DNA from 2 places in the Psychrobacillus sp. FSL H8-0510 genome. Region 1 is predicted to be linked to the other one. Evidence: riboswitches for the same ligand, from Rfam matches in the RefSeq annotation. Region 1 holds a riboswitch; the other holds the start of a gene.
The links. A riboswitch is a leader RNA that binds a small molecule or an ion and turns the genes downstream of it on or off. The one in region 1 is predicted to bind S-adenosylmethionine.

Region 1 (4,451 bases):
TTTCTATATTCTTATTTTTAAAGGACTGGGCGCACTTTGCTCGGTTTTTCTTGATTGGAGGCTCAATCATATATTAATTTATTCAAAATAATTGCCTATCCTTTCCACTTTTATGTATGATTAAAAGAAAAAGGTGGTACAACATGTCTATTCAATATTATGGCTATCCAAAATGTACAACGTGCAGAAAAGCAAGTAAATGGTTAAAAGATAACGGAATAGAATACATAGACAATCATATAGCTGAAAGTCCCCCAACGAAAGAAACTCTTCAAAAAATGTTTGAGGTAAGTGAACTAGAACTAAAAAAATTCTTTAACACTTCCGGTATGAAATATCGCGAGCTTGGACTAAAAGACAAGCTTCCAACAATGTCAGAAGACGAACAATTAACCTTACTTGCTTCGGATGGAATGCTTATTAAACGACCAATTGTTTTTGACGGGAATAAATTAACGCTAGGCTTCAAGGACCAACAGTTTGAGGATGTATGGAAGACTTCTTAAAGTCACTTGTTTTTACTATTAAAATATGTGAATATAGTAGATGAATGTATTATTAATGGAGAGGGGTATATATATGAACGCACCTAAAGATTTAAAATACTCAGCAGAGCATGAATGGGTAAAAACTGAAGGCGGAAATGTCCGTATCGGTATTACTGAATTTGCACAATCTGAACTTGGAGATATCGTTTTTGTCGAACTTCCACAAGTTGGAGATGAGATCAAAGCAGGAGATCCGTTTGGAAGTGTTGAATCGGTTAAAACTGTTTCTGAACTGTATGCACCAATTAGCGGTAAAGTAGTAGAGGTAAATACAGAACTAGAAGATAGCCCTGAGTATGTTAACGAATCCCCTTATGAAAATGCATGGATGATTGTTATTGAACCATCTGATGCAGCAGAAGTGGATGGTTTACTTTCTCCAGAAAAATACGAAGAATTAATTTCAGAATAATTTCGAAAACGCCGCTTAATATCGGCGTTTTTTTCATATAATATTGGAAAGGGCATAGTTGGGAGAGAGGCTGAATGGCTATTGTCTTTAGTGAAAAGATAATTCTTGTTGAGGGTAGATCCGATAAATTAAAGCTTTTAAAACTGCTGGATGAATCAACAGAAATTATTTGCACCAATGGAACGATATCGAATGTCAGGCTAGAAGAAATTTTAAGTCCTTATGAAGGCATTCCTATTTATGCGTTTCTGGATGCAGATAAGTCTGGTGAGCAAATTCGCTCTGTCGTGAGAAAAGAATACCCTGAAGCGATTCATCTATATACCAATCCGATGTTCTGCGAAGTAGCGACCACACCATTCAAAGTTTTGGCTTCTATATTAAAAAGTGTTAATATAAAAGTGAAAAGACAATATTTACTTTAGGATGATGTAATATGAATGAATGGACCTTAGAACAATGGAACAGCCATAAGAACAGTGGGCAGCTTACCATATTTTATATTTATACACCTATGTGTGGAACCTGCCAAGTTGCTAGTAAAATGATGCAAGTTATAAAAGAGATAAAGCCTTTTTTAATTGGTCAAGCAAATATTAACTATCTTGGAGATTTTGCTATGGATTATCAAATTGAAAGTGTGCCATGTCTGCTAATCGCTAAAGGTGGAACGGTATATAAAAAAATATATGCCTTTCAGTCAGTTCCATTTATCTTGGATGCGATAAAAAGTATTGACGACCAAGTTGTCGTATGATAACATTCGATATACCGACAAATTAATAGTTTTACTCTTATTAAGAGAGGTGGAGGGAAGTGCCCTTTGAAGCCCGGCAACCGTCATGTAAATGAAATGGTGCCAAGTCACGCAAAGCAAATGCTTTGGGAAATGAGAGAATGGATAAATGTTATTAAATTGGATAACTTTAAACCCTTCTGCTCTTTTGCAGGAGGGTTTTTTTAGTTGAAAATGGGAAGAATAAGGTTTTAATACAAAGTAAATTTCAACAACCTGTTAATAATAGATAGGTATAGAATAGTTTAAAGAAAGGGGGCAAGGTTCCCATGATTAGTTTAAAAAATATTTCCAAAAAATTTAGTACGAAACAAGGTACGATTGTTGCAGTGGAAGAGGTGAATCTTGACATAAAAAAGGGTGAGATCTTTGGCATTATTGGTTATAGTGGTGCTGGCAAAAGTACACTCATTCGCTTATTAAATGGATTAGAAAAACCAACTTCAGGTGAAATCATCGTAAATAATGAAGACATCACAAAGATAAATGAAGTGAAGCTTCGCCAAGTAAGACAAAAGGTAAGTATGATTTTTCAACATTTTAATTTGTTATGGTCAAGAACGGTTGAAGAGAATATTGCTTTCCCATTGGAGATCGCCGGTATACCACCAGCTCAACGTTCTCAAAGAGTAAAGGAACTTATTGATTTGGTTGGTCTGGAAGGGCGAGGGCATTATTATCCTTCACAACTATCAGGTGGACAAAAGCAACGGGTTGGGATTGCTCGCGCATTAGCCAACCGTCCAGAAGTACTTCTTTGTGATGAAGCAACTTCTGCATTAGACCCAGAAACTACAGATTCTATTTTAGATTTATTAGTTAGTATCAATGCAAAACTAGGTCTGACAATTGTATTAATAACCCATGAGATGCAGGTTATTCAGAAGATATGTGGTCGCGTTGCAGTTATGGAAAAAGGTCATGTAGTAGAAGAAGGAAATGTGCTAGATGTATTTCAAAATCCGCAACAAACGATTACGAAGCGTTTTGTTTCGCAGGTCAGTGATTCCAATAAGGCGTTGCAAACAATACAGCAATTAAAAGAACTTTATCCAAATGGCAAGCTGATTAAGCTCGTATTTGTTGGGGAGCAGACAGTACAACCAATACTGTCTAGACTTATCAAACAGTTTGATTTGGAAGTAAATATTGTTCAAGGAAATATTTCGCATACACAAACTGGTGCATTTGGTACGCTCATCCTTCAGTTAGAAGGAGAAGCACTACTAATAGATGATGCAATTCGATATATACACGAACAAAAAGTAAATACAGAGGTGATCAACAATGATTAATAATTTGTTTCCTAATGTTGATTGGCCAAAAATGTGGGAAGCCACAGTTGAAACATTATATATGACTGCAGTATCAACAATTTTAACAGCTATTATTGGACTAGTTCTTGGTCTTCTACTTTTCTTAACTAGCCCTCATCAAGCGTGGGCGAACAAATTAGCAAACTGGTTAACAGGAGCTTTCGTCAATATATTCCGCTCCATTCCATTTATTATTTTGATCATTTTGCTAATACCTTTAACGAAGTTTTTGGTCGGAACAATGCGTGGTCCAAATGCGGCCTTCCCGGCTTTAGTAATCGGAGCTGCTCCATTCTACGCCCGTATGGTGTTAATAGCTCTACGAGAAATTGATAAAGGTGTGCTAGAAGCTGCAAAATCGATGGGTGCTAAAACTTCTACTATTATATGGAAAGTATTAATGCCAGAATCTATGCCTGCTTTAGTATCAGGCATAACGGTTACAGCGATTTCACTAGTTGGATATACAGCGATGGCTGGTATTATCGGAGCTGGGGGACTAGGAACATTAGCCTTTTTAGATGGTTTCCAAAGAGGTAGGACAGACGTAACGCTTGTTGCCACGGTATTAATATTAATTATGGTATTTATCATCCAGTGGATAGGCGATGTAATTACTACGAAGATAGACAAACGATAATAGGTGTTAACGAGAGTACTCGATCACATAGAAATAATAGGATAAAAAGGGAGAGATATTGAATGAAGAAATTTTTAGCTGGAGCATTACTATCAGTAAGTGCATTAACCCTTGCAGCATGTGGAGATGAAAAAAGTAGTCAACTAGTAGTAGGTGCATCCAACGTACCTCATGCAGTTATATTAGAAGAAGTTAAACCAATTCTAGAAGAACAAGGAATTGAACTTGTTGTAGAATCATATCAAGATTATGTATTACCAAACAAAGATTTAGATTCAGGAGACTTGGACGCAAACTTTTTCCAACACATTCCTTACTTTGAATCGCAAAAAGCTGATTTTGGATATGACTTCGCCAACGCAGGCGGTATTCACATCGAGCCAATCGGTTTATACTCTAAAAAATACGGTTCTATTGAAGAGCTTCCAGAGGGGGCAACTATTTTAATGAGTAACTCTGTTGCAGATCATGGACGTATCCTTGCAATGTTAGAAGCGAAAGGCCTTATTAAATTAGCAGACGGCATTGATAAAACAAAAGCGGAAGTAAAAGATATTGTGGAAAATGAGAAAAACCTTGAATTTGATGCTAACTATGAATCTGCTTTAATGGTTCAGTTATATGAAAATGAAGAAGGCGACGCAGTACTGATCAACTCTAACTATGCAATTGACGCTGACCTTAATCCATTAGAAGACTCAATCGCTATTGAAGAATCAGATGAATCTCCATACGTAAA
Region 2 (4,451 bases), 2.5 Mb from region 1:
TGCTTCTGCATAACCAAGGTCCTGCGCCTCTTTTAATGAGTCATCAAATGGACATTCATCCTGACGCATTTGTGTCAAAATGTAGTTCGACGTACCATTTAAGATCCCTTGGATTCTTTTCACTGAGTTAACTTGTAATAGATTTTTTAATGTCTTAATAACTGGAACTCCGCCGGCTGTTGTTGCTTCATATCCTATAAATACTCCACGAGACTTTGCACGCTCATGTAATGGAATACTATATTTGGAGAACATTACTTTATTTGCTGTTATTACATGACATCCTTTATCAATCGCTCTACATAAGTAGTTATATGCCGGTTCCTCATTTACAATTGCCTCGAATACCACTTGGAGTCCAGGTATATTAATAATATCCTCAAAGTTATCAGTTACTAACACACCAGGTGTAGCCATTCTTTCTTTTCCAACATTGTTTACGAGGATCGCACTAATTTCTAGTTCTAATCCTAAAGACTTTTTCAGATCTTCTCTTTTTTCATTTACAATGTTGTAAATCCCTTGCCCGACTGTTCCGAAACCTAGGATTGCTGCTTTTATCGTCGCCATGCTATCTCCTCCAACTGAATTTGCACAATTGAGTTCCAATTTGCTTCAATTTGTAAAATCTAATCGCATTCATATACGAAGAACTATTTTACATATTGTAGCCCATTTTTACTCAATTATCAATAAAATTCTATCTAGAGAGGACATTTGTTTTTCCCACAAGTACTTTATCAAGGGCAGACTGTAAATCCTCAACCGCCTCTAGTCCAACAGACAAGCGAATTAAGTCTTCTGTAACGCCCGATTTCACCAAGTCTTCAGGAGTTAACTGCTGATGTGTTGTAGATGCAGGGTGGATTATTAGCGATTTAGCATCCCCGACATTAGCTACATGCGACCAAATTTCAATATTATCGATAATATTACGACCTGCCTCTTTACCACCTTTCACTCCAAAAGTTAGGATGGAACCAAAACCATTCTGTAAGTACTTTTTAGCAAGCTCATGGGAGGGATGACTTTCTAAACCTAAGTAGTTAACCCAAGTTACTTCTTCGTTACTTTCTAAGTACTCCGCAATTTTTTGTGCATTTTCATTATGCTTTGGTACGCGTAAATGAAGTGTTTCTAGTCCTTGTAAAAAGGAAAATGCTGCTTCAGGACTTAAAGTTGGACCAAAATCACGAAGCAATTGAACGCGTAATTTCACTGCAAATGCCACGTTTGGAACGTCTATTCCATATCTTAGACCATGATAGGTCACATCCGGTTGTGTGAATCCTGGAAATTTCTCGGAGTCCCAATTGAAGTTTCCTCCATCTACTACAACTCCACCAATCGTAGTACCATGACCACCAATCCACTTAGTCGCTGAATGAATTACGACATGAGCACCGTACTTAATAGGGTTCGATCCATATGGAGTAGCAAATGTGCTATCTACAAGTAAAGGCACTCCTACTTCGTTAGCAATGGCTGCTACGTTTTCTATATCTAATACATTTAAGCTTGGGTTTCCTATAATTTCTCCAAAAAATGCTTTCGTTTTATCTGTCACAGCAGCTCGGAAATTTTCTGGATCTGTAGAATCTACAAATTTCACCGTTATACCATATCGCGGCAATGTATGAGCAAATAAATTAAACGTACCACCGTATAAATTCTCAGCAGCAATAATTTCGTCTCCTGCTCCTGCAATGTTTAATATAGAAAATGCGATAGCTGCCATTCCTGAAGAAAATGCAACTGCTGCCGTTCCCCCCTCTAATAATGCAATTCGTTGTTCAAATACATCCACAGTTGGATTCGTAATACGTGAATAGATATTACCTGTTTCTGCAAGAGCAAATAGGTTTTGTGCATGTTCTGTATCTCTAAATACAAAGGATGTCGTCTTATGAATGGGTACTGCTCGTGATCCAGTCACTGGATCTGGTTGTTGGCCACCGTGTAAAAGTAGTGTTTCTTTTTGTAGATTGGTCATTTGAATTCCTCCTAAAATGTAGTTAGATGGACGCTTATGGAGGCGAGGGAGGATTAGAACAAACAAAAAACCCTCTTCAATTAAGAAGAGGGTGCAAATTCGCATGTTCCTCCTCTTATCTTCCAAATTCAATTTAGAATTTGTAGGATTTAGCACCTTTCCAAGTTGAGAACTTGTTGGTTGCCGGGCATCGTAGGGCCTATTCCCTCCGCCACTCTTGATAAGAGTATTAGATTTAGTTTTCCATCTTGTTACACAGTATAGATTTCTACCAATCTATTTGTCAATACTTTTTTGAATAATTAAAAAACATATACTTTAAAATTCTGAAACTTCTCATCTTTTCATTCGTTTAATATATTGAAGTTAATGGGGGTGAAAAAAATGCTCATTCCGATGATTTGTATCCTTGTGATCAGTTATCTTGTTGGGTCCATTCACGGTTCTAAAATAGCTCAGTATCTGAGTGGGGTAAATATTAAAAAAGAGGGCTTAAAAAATTCTGGCGCCTCAAATGCAGCTATTGTTCTTGGCGCAAAATATGGCATTTTAGTTGCCATAATTGATATTTTAAAGGGAGTTATAGTCGTAATTGGGACGGGTTTTTGGGTTTCACAGTACGCACATTTTTCGATAGTGGAACAGGACATCCTGCTATATAGTGCAGGTGCTGCTGTAATACTTGGACATAACTTCCCTCTTTACACTAAATTTAAAGGTGGTAAAGGCACTGCATCCCTTATTGGTGTACTACTTGCTCTTAGCTGGCCGCTTGGTTTAATCGGACTTATATTATTAATCGGAACTACATTATTAACGGACTATTTATTAATTGGTGTGTTTGTTTTTTACTTTGTTTTTATCGGTGCATCCATTTGGTTTGCAGAAGGAGTAGGGCCAATGGCTATTGCCGGATTCCTATTTTTGATGGCTGTTGTACTACATCTCGAGAATTTCCGTCGTTTAATGCGAAAGGAAGAGATGAGAATCTCCACTTTCTTAAGTAAGAAGAAACCATCTGTATGAAATGAGTGAATATCATGAAGAAGAAAATGAGGTGGATCGTGCTTATCCCATTAGTAGTGATTATTTCTAGTGGAATTGGGATATGGGTTCTCACGAGTAATTGGCTTGAAAATGGTCAAAATCCAAAGGCAGATGGCACCAATCAATATGCTATTGTGCTTGGTGCCAAAGTGAAAAAAGGGAATATCCCTTCTTTTGCTTTACAGTATCGATTGGAGGCTGCTCTTGCGTATGCCCAAAAATATACCCATGTAAAATTAGTACTTTCAGGTGGACGAGGTCCCGATGAAGATATCGAAGAGGCCGTGGTGATGAGAGATTTTCTATTGGAAAATGGCATAGCCGAAGATCGACTCATCTTAGAAGACAAAGCCACCTCAACATATGAAAATCTACTGTTCTCACAAGAATTACTACCCAGTAATATCGACTCCGTCACCCTTATAACAAGCGACTACCATTTACAACGATCCAAAGTACTAGCAAGTAAACTAGGATGGAAATCAGATGTCGTGGCTGCTAAAACTCCCAAAGTGGTTGAATTCAAGGTTCGTACGCGAGAACGTGTCGCGTTGTTAAAGGCATATATTTTGGGGAATTGATTGTTACAAATAGATGGGTATTAAGTAATTATCGTGTTATTTTCTTGATACCCATCTTTTTACTATTCCATAAAATTCATTTTAGCTATGATACCCTTCTTCACCGAAAGGTTGTAGTTTTTCTAACCATTTCTCCAATAACCTTTCTAATTCTTTTTTGCCTACCCTACTTTCAGTTTCCTCTTTTTTAATAATCTCCATATGCTCTATGTCAAAATTATCTTTGCCGAACTGAGTCCAGTCCTTTTGCAGATTTTTATTTGAATGGAGTCCGTTTTCTAATGTAAATTTAACCCCATTCAACGTTTTAAAATTAGGTGTAGAAGCTACATACTTTTTACCGTTTCGTTTGTTTGTGATGACGTAAATTCCGCCCTCGATTTTAATTTCTTTATATTCTTGTTTTAATTCTTTTTTGCGATCCATTTATATTCCATCCTTCTACTTAGTTTTTCACCCAATACGCACTACCATCGTCTTGTCTGGCCAAAAATCCATACTCTATTAAGTAACGTCTTAATGTTACGAAATCCTCATAAGCATTCTTTAGTACATGATTTATTTCTTTCTCTGTGTAAGTTTTTCCTTTTTCAAATCTTTGGATCAGAACTCTTAAGGTTGCTAGTTTTTGCTTTTCTTTCCTCGGAAATTTCATAAGAGGTCCATCTATTCCGTCTGGGAAGAATTTACTTTCGATATCTTTTTGTTCTTCTTGCGTGATGTTATACCGATCGTCCACCATCGTTGCAGTCTTATGAAGCGGTAAAAATGTCGGTGCATGATTGTCTTTTGCCTTTAACATTTCCATCATCGCTAAAAACACTTTTGCT

Region 2: another riboswitch for S-adenosylmethionine. It lies ahead of MHI40_RS00970 (O-acetylhomoserine aminocarboxypropyltransferase/cysteine synthase family protein); the one in region 1 lies ahead of MHI40_RS13595 (methionine ABC transporter ATP-binding protein).

Annotation. Positions count from the first base shown of each region.
Region 1 covers NZ_JBBOYZ010000001.1:2,674,532-2,678,982, reverse strand. The annotation lists gene MHI40_RS13615 (arsenate reductase family protein) at 144-506, shown strand; gene gcvH (glycine cleavage system protein GcvH) at 580-960, shown strand; gene MHI40_RS13605 (toprim domain-containing protein) at 1,035-1,385, shown strand; gene MHI40_RS13600 (thioredoxin family protein) at 1,397-1,717, shown strand; SAM riboswitch class I at 1,752-1,856, shown strand; gene MHI40_RS13595 (methionine ABC transporter ATP-binding protein) at 2,026-3,051, shown strand; gene MHI40_RS13590 (methionine ABC transporter permease) at 3,044-3,712, shown strand; gene MHI40_RS13585 (MetQ/NlpA family ABC transporter substrate-binding protein) at 3,775-4,451, shown strand, end outside.
Region 2 covers NZ_JBBOYZ010000001.1:188,481-192,931, reverse strand. The annotation lists gene MHI40_RS00975 (homoserine dehydrogenase) at 1-570, opposite strand, end outside; gene MHI40_RS00970 (O-acetylhomoserine aminocarboxypropyltransferase/cysteine synthase family protein) at 701-1,993, opposite strand; SAM riboswitch class I at 2,106-2,220, opposite strand; gene MHI40_RS00965 (glycerol-3-phosphate acyltransferase) at 2,378-3,019, shown strand; gene MHI40_RS00960 (YdcF family protein) at 3,034-3,621, shown strand; gene MHI40_RS00955 (GIY-YIG nuclease family protein) at 3,703-4,047, opposite strand; gene MHI40_RS00950 (DUF2087 domain-containing protein) at 4,067-4,451, opposite strand, start outside.